DNA from 2 places in the uncultured Methylobacterium sp. genome. Region 2 is predicted to be linked to the other one. Evidence: riboswitches for the same ligand, from Rfam matches in the RefSeq annotation. Region 2 holds a riboswitch; the other holds the start of a gene.
The links. A riboswitch is a leader RNA that binds a small molecule or an ion and turns the genes downstream of it on or off. The one in region 2 is predicted to bind cobalamin.

Region 1 (3,360 bases), on a different contig from region 2:
GTTCGACATGTTCTGCGGCTTGAACGGACGCACCGCCAAGCCGCGGCGGGTGAAGGCGCGGGCGAGCCCGGCGACGATCAGCGACTTGCCGACGTCGGAGCCGGTGCCCTGGATCATCAGGGCGCGGGTCATGCCACGACCCGTCCTTCTCCCCCTTGCGGGAGAAGGTGGCCCGCGCAGCGGGTCGGATGAGGGGAGCGACGGTGCCGGATGCGATGCTCCCCTCTCCCGGCCCTCGCGTGAGCCGAGGCCCACCCTCCCCCGCAGAGGAGGGCAGCGCCTGCCGGGTGTCGGGGACGACGCATCAGAACTCGATCCCCGCCTGCGCCTTCACGCCGGCCGAGAAGTGGTGCTTGACGTTGCCCATCTCGGTCACGAGGTCGGCGGCCTCGACCAGGGCGGGCTTGGCGTTGCGGCCGGTGACGACGACGTGGAGGTCGGGGCGCCGGGCGCGGAGCGTCGCCACCACCGCCTCGACGTCGAGGTAGTCGTAGCGGAGCGCGATGTTGAGCTCGTCGAGGACGAGGAGGCGGATCGTCGCGTCGGCCATCAGGTCGGTGGCCTTGGTCCAGGCCTGCCCGCAGGCGGCGATGTCGCGGGCCTTGTCCTGGGTCTCCCAGGTGAAACCCTCGCCCAGCGCGTGCCACGCGACCCGGTCGCCGAAGGCTTCGAGCGCGTGCGCCTCACCGGTGTCCCAGGCGCCCTTGATGAACTGCACCACCCCGATCCGCCAGCCGCGGCCGAGCGCCCGCAGCGCGAGGCCCAAGGCCGCCGTGGTCTTGCCCTTGCCGGAGCCGGTGTTGACGATGAGCAGGCCCTTCTCGATCGTCTTGCCCGCCACCTCGGCGTCCTGCACCGCCTTGCGCTTCGCCATCTTCGCGCGGTGGCGGGCGGCGTCGTCGCGTCCGGGATCGTCGGTCATGGCGTTCCTTGCGGCTTCACGGTCAGCGGCAGGCCGGCGACCGTCAGGACGACGCGGTCGACCTCCCGCGCGAGCCGCTGGTGCAGGCGTCCGGCGGCGTCGCGGAACCGGCGGGCGAGCGCGTTGTCGGGGACGATGCCGAGGCCGACCTCGTTCGAGACCAGCACGACCGGTCCGGGCGCGGCGGCACAGGTCGCGGACAGGGCGTCCGTCGCCGCGTCGAGGTCGGCGTCCGAGAGCAGGAGGTTGGTGAGCCAGAGGGTGAGGCAATCGACCAGCACCGGCCCTTGCGCCTCGGCAAGCGCCGCGGGGAGGGCCAGCGGCACGTCCCGCGTGATCCAGCCGGCGGGGCGCCGCTCGCGGTGGAGGGCGATGCGCGCGCGCATCTCGTCGTCCCACCCTTGCGCAGTGGCGAGGTAGAGCCACGGGGTGGGCGTGGCCTCGATCAGCGCCTCCGCGTAGGCGCTCTTGCCCGAGCGCGCGCCGCCGAGCACGAGGGTCGTCCGGGGACCGGCCTGCTGCATGCCCTCCCTTGCCCCAAGCCCGGCCGGCCCGTCAAAGCCTCCGTTGTGCGCGACCGCGCGACAGGCTAAGACTTTCTGCGACGGTGCCCCGGAGACGGGGTGAAAAGGGAATGCGGTGAGGGGCGACCCGACTCCGCGGCTGCCCCCGCAACTGTGAGCGGCTAGCGCCTGCCATCGCCACTGGTCTCGCACCGGGAAGGCGGCAGGCGCGGCGATCCGCGAGCCAGGAGACCTGCCGTCCCCCGCACGTTCTCGAACGCCGCCGGCGGGGCGGCCGGAGATGTTTCGTCATGATGACCACGCAGACCCAGACTGTTCCCGGCGCCCGTGCGAACGAGGGCTTCGCTGCGATCGCGCTCGCCGCGATGCTCGGCCTCGGGCTCGTGTTCCTGGCCGGCTTCTCCCCGGCCTCGGCGCTGCACAACGCGGCGCACGACTTCCGGCACACGCAGAACTTCCCGTGCCATTGACCGCCTGAATCCAGGCGTCCCCATGCTCATCCGGCTCCTGTCGGCGGCGCTCGCCGCCGGCTTCCTCGCGGCCGTCGTCGCGACCGGCCTCGAACTCGCCCTCACCTCCCCGCTGATCATCGCGGCCGAGCGGTTCGAGACGCATGCCGCCGTCGAGGCGTCTGCTGCGGAGACCTCGCGACCGCTGCTGCACCGCGCCCACGCGCACGAGGGCGGCCATGAGGCGGGTGAGGCGCACGCCGCACCCGAGTGGCAGCCGGGAGAGGGTGTGCCGCGCATGCTCTTCACCGGTCTCGCGACCCTGGTCGGCGGGATCGGCTACGCCCTGCTCCTCGGCGCCGTGATGCTGGCCTGCGGCCGCGAGCCGACGCCCGAGCGCGGTCTCGCCTTCGCGGTCGCCGGCTTCCTCGCCGTGGCGCTGGCGCCGGCGCTCGGCCTGCCGCCGGAGCTGCCCGGCAGCGAGGCCGCACCGCTCGCCACGCGGCAGGCGTGGTGGGTGATGACCGCGACCGCAACCGCCATGGGCCTCTACCTCATCGCGATCCGGCGCGTGCCGATCACCATCCTCGGCGGCCTCGTGCTGATCGTGGCGCCGCATCTGGCCGGCGCGCCGGAGGTGGCGGTGGGGAAGTCCGAGTTGCCCGCCGGACTCGCGGCGCAGTTCGCCGCCCGCTCGCTCGCCATCGGCTTCGTGTTCTGGGCGGTGATCGGCCTCGCCTTCGGCCGGGCGTGGCGGACTTTTGCCCCCAAGCCCGCGGTGGCCGCCCGTGCCTGACACCGTCCTCTACGTCTGCACCGCTTGCCGGATCGCGGGCGACGCGCCGGACGGGCCGCGCGCCGGCGCCCGGCTGCTCGACGCGCTCCGCGAGGCTGCGGCCCGATTGCCCGAGCCGGCCGGCGTGAGGATCGAGCCGGTGGAGTGCCTCTCGGTCTGCAAGCGGCCCTGCACCGTCGCGGTCGCATCCGAGAACCGTTGGACCTACGTCTACGGCGACCTCGACCCGGCCGAATCGGCCCGCATCATCCTCGACGGCGTCGGGCGCTACGCCGGCACGCCGGACGGGATCGTGCCGTGGCGAGAGCGGCCGCAGGAATTCCGTACGGGCGTCGTCGCCCGGATTCCACCTTTCCCGCCGCGCGCGGCCTGAGCCCGCGGCAGGAGCACCCATGAGCCGAGAGCACCCATGAGCATCGTGCAAAAGATCCCCTGCACCATCGTCACCGGCTTCCTAGGGGCCGGCAAGACCACGCTGGTGCGCCACGTGATCGAGAACGCGGGCGGCCGGCGGCTGGCGATCCTGGTCAACGAGTTCGGCGACGTCGGCTTCGACAAGTCGTTTCTGGCCGCCTGCGGCGTCGAAGGCTGCACCGAGGAGTCGATCGTCGAGCTGCCCAATGGCTGCATCTGCTGCACGGTGGCCGACGACTTCGTGCCGGCGCTGAA
Region 2 (3,360 bases):
TCGAGATCAGCTTCAGGAAGGCGTCGGAGAAGACCTTCAGGCCGACCGCGAAGTCGGGCGCCGCCATGCCGAGCACGATGCCGAGCAGAAGCGCCACGACCACCTGCACGAAGAGCGACTTGTAGAGCGGCGCGCGCACCGCCGGGGCGGGTGGGGGAACGACGGCGGCGATCGTGGACATCGGCTGATCCTGGGGCGCGGCGCCATCGCCCCAGGTCGGATGATCCGCCGTACGAGGCCGCAAAAGCTGGCTAAGCAACGCAAATGCCAGCCTTCGACCCTGCTGAAGGATCGAACGCGCCCGTGCCGGCGCAACCGATCGATGAAGAGCCTATCGCACGACGGAATGCTTCGGACCGAGGTCCGATTGTCACCGCTAAAGCACAGCCTACGCGGATGTGTTGCCTCGTGTTGACTCTCCCGCGCGCCATCGCCCAAGTGGACGCGACGGTTCCCTTCGGGGATCAAAAGGGAACGCGGTGAGGATTCGTCCGATGCCGCGGCTGCCCCCGCAACTGTAAGCGGCGAGCCCTCCATCAACACGTCACTGGGTGCTTGGCACCTGGGAAGACGATGAGGGGCAGCGACCCGCGAGCCAGGAGACCTGCCGTCAGTCGTGGTCACACGCGAAACGCGTCGGGCGGGGTGCTCCGGCGGGTGTCGAGACGCGTGCGCCCGCCGGGCCATGCGGGGCGGCCTCGTTCGCGGTGACGTGCCACACCCGCGTCCGCACGTCCGAATCGATGCCCCATCCCGCCCCGAGCGCACCGGCCGCCCGCATCCGCGGAGGCCATCGGCCGCCGCGCGCCGACGGCCGGTCCGCGTCCGGTGGCCCGACGGATTGTAACATTGTTACAGTCACGATAGGGCTTGGGTCGTCGAGGCCGTGCTGCCGCGTCGAAACAGCCGAAGCCGACCCATCATGCGCCTCCTCCACAGACCGCGCGACCGCCGCGCGGCCCTTCGCACGCTCCTCCTCGCCGCAGCAGGGCTCGGCGCCGCCGGCGCCCGCGCTCAGACGGCGGTCGCCACGGGAGAGCCGCCATCCAGCGTCCTCCTCGATACCCTGTCGGTCGAGGGCAACGGCGTCGGCCTGACGCGAGCCGCGCCGACGGGGTTGAACCTCAACACCCCCGACCGCGGCGCGAGCCGCCTCGGGCTGACGCCGCTGGAGACGCCCGGCAGCATCGACATCATCTCCGGCGACACCGCGCGCCTGCGCGGCCAGGACACGATCGCCGACGCGGTGACGCAGAACGCCACCGGCATCACCACCATCGCGTCTCCGGGCAACGGCAACGGCGCCTTCACATCCCGCGGCTTTGCCGGCCCGAACTCGATCCAGCAGCTCTACGACGGCACGCGGATGTATGTCGGCGCCAACACCGTGACGTTCCCGTTCGACACCTGGAACGTCGAGCGCATCGAGGTGCTGCGCGGGCCGGCCTCGGTGCTCTACGGCGACGGGGCGATCGGCGGCGTCATCAACGTGGTGCCCAAGAAGCCGACCTTCACGCCGATCAACGTGGTGCGCGGGGGGCTCGGCACCGACGGCATCGCGCGGCTCGCGCTCGATTCCGGCGGCCCGATCGGCGACGCCGTGGCCTACCGCCTCAACATCAGCGGCAACCGCGCCGGCGGCTGGATCAGCCCGGAGGGCGACTTCCGCAACCTCGCGGTCTCGGGCGCGATCCTGCTCCAGGCGACGCCGGATCTGGCCTTCACCGTGAGCCACGACCTCGGCTACCAGGAGCCGGCCCGCTACTGGGGCACGCCGCTCGTGAACGGGCGCATCCCGGATTCGATCCGGTTCAACAACTACAACGTCCGCGACGCCAAGATCACCTGGGCCGACAACTGGACGCAGTTCAAGACCGAGTGGACGCCCACCGCCGACATCACCGTGCGCAACACCGCCTACCGCCTCCAGAGCCGGCGCCACTGGCTCGACGTGGAGCAGTACAGCTTCAACCGCGGCACGGGGCTGGTCGACCGCGGCGACTACCTGGAGATCTACCATCAGCAGGAGCAGGTCGGGAACCGCTTCGACGCCGCCTTCCGCGGCAGCCTGTTCGGATTCCGCAACGAATTCCTGGCGGGCTTCGACGTCAACCACATCGATTTCCGCCACACCAACAACTTCTATTTCGACCAGACCACGAGCGTGCCGCTGACCAACTACGATCCCGGCCTGTTCCCGGTGAACGGCCGAGCGCGGCCCGCCTACGCGACGCAGACCAACCAAGCCTCGGTCTTCGCCGAGGACCGCCTGATCCTGACCGATCAACTCTCGCTGCTGACGGGCGTTCGCTACGACGCTCCCACTCTCCAACGCGAGGATCTCGTCACCGGCAACCGGTTCGAGAAGAGCTTCCAGGGGCTCGGCTACCGCTTCGGGCTGATGTTCAACCCAACGCCGGAGACGGCACTCTACGCGCAGTACGCCACCGCGACCGACCCGGTGAACAGCCTCATCACCCTGTCGCAGTCGCTGGCCGGCTTCAAGCTCACCACCGGCGAGCAGGTCGAGGTCGGCGCCAAGGGCGTGTTCCTCGACGGCAAGGGCGAGTGGACCTTGGCCGGCTACCGCATCGTCAAGGACAACCTGATCTCGAACGTGCCGGGCCAGCCGACCGTGGCGACGCAGGTCGGGCGGCAATCCTCGGTCGGCGTCGAGGCAGCGCTGTCGTTCCAGGTGACGCCGCTCTGGCGGGTCGATGCCAACCTCGCCCTGCTGCACGCGCAGTACGACACCTTCGACCAGACCGTGAACGGCGCCGTGATCTCCTATGCCGGGCGCCAGCCGATCGACGTGCCCGAGCGCGTGGCCAACGCCTGGGTCAACTACGCCTTCGCGCCGACTTGGGAGGCGCGGGTCGGGTTCCAGTACGTCGGCGAGGTCTACAGCGACTTCGGCAACCTCGCCCGGCGCCCGTCCTACGGCCTGGTCAACCTCGGCCTCGACCATCAGGTGACGCCGGCCTCACGGCTGTCGTTGCGGGTCTTCAACCTGTTCGACAAGATCTATGCGATCAGCGGCAACGCGGTGGACGGCGTCGGCACCAACTGGCTGCTCGGGCGCCCGCGCGCGTTCGAAGTCGTCTTCAGCACGGCGTTCTGAGGTGCCGGTCTCGGCAAGACGCCTCGCCAAGGCAGGCAAGCGCTGGCTCCACCTCGCCCACCGCTGGCTCGGCATCGTCACCGGCCTGCTGTTCGCGACGTGGCTCACGAGCGGGCTGGTGATGATGTACGTGGCCTTTCCGACGCTGACTGAGCCGGAGCGCCGGGCCGCCCTGCCGCCTCTGGTCTGGGACAGGGTGGCGATCCCGCCGGAGGCGGTGCTCGCCGGGGAGGCCCGCT

Region 1: another riboswitch for cobalamin. It lies ahead of ACFE8Y_RS18215 (CbtB-domain containing protein); the one in region 2 lies ahead of ACFE8Y_RS04985 (TonB-dependent receptor).

What each region holds. Positions count from the first base shown of each region.
Region 1 covers NZ_CAXTBY010000117.1:7,111-10,470, reverse strand. The annotation lists gene ACFE8Y_RS18230 (cobyric acid synthase) at 1-132, opposite strand, end outside; gene cobO (cob(I)yrinic acid a,c-diamide adenosyltransferase) at 305-922, opposite strand; gene cobU (bifunctional adenosylcobinamide kinase/adenosylcobinamide-phosphate guanylyltransferase) at 919-1,446, opposite strand; cobalamin riboswitch at 1,511-1,701, shown strand; gene ACFE8Y_RS18215 (CbtB-domain containing protein) at 1,740-1,916, shown strand; gene ACFE8Y_RS18210 (CbtA family protein) at 1,939-2,691, shown strand; gene ACFE8Y_RS18205 (DUF1636 family protein) at 2,684-3,064, shown strand; gene cobW (cobalamin biosynthesis protein CobW) at 3,101-3,360, shown strand, end outside.
Region 2 covers NZ_CAXTBY010000012.1:2,729-6,088, forward strand. The annotation lists gene ACFE8Y_RS04980 (dicarboxylate/amino acid:cation symporter) at 1-181, opposite strand, end outside; cobalamin riboswitch at 432-627, shown strand; gene ACFE8Y_RS04985 (TonB-dependent receptor) at 923-3,121, shown strand; gene ACFE8Y_RS04990 (PepSY domain-containing protein) at 3,123-3,360, shown strand, end outside.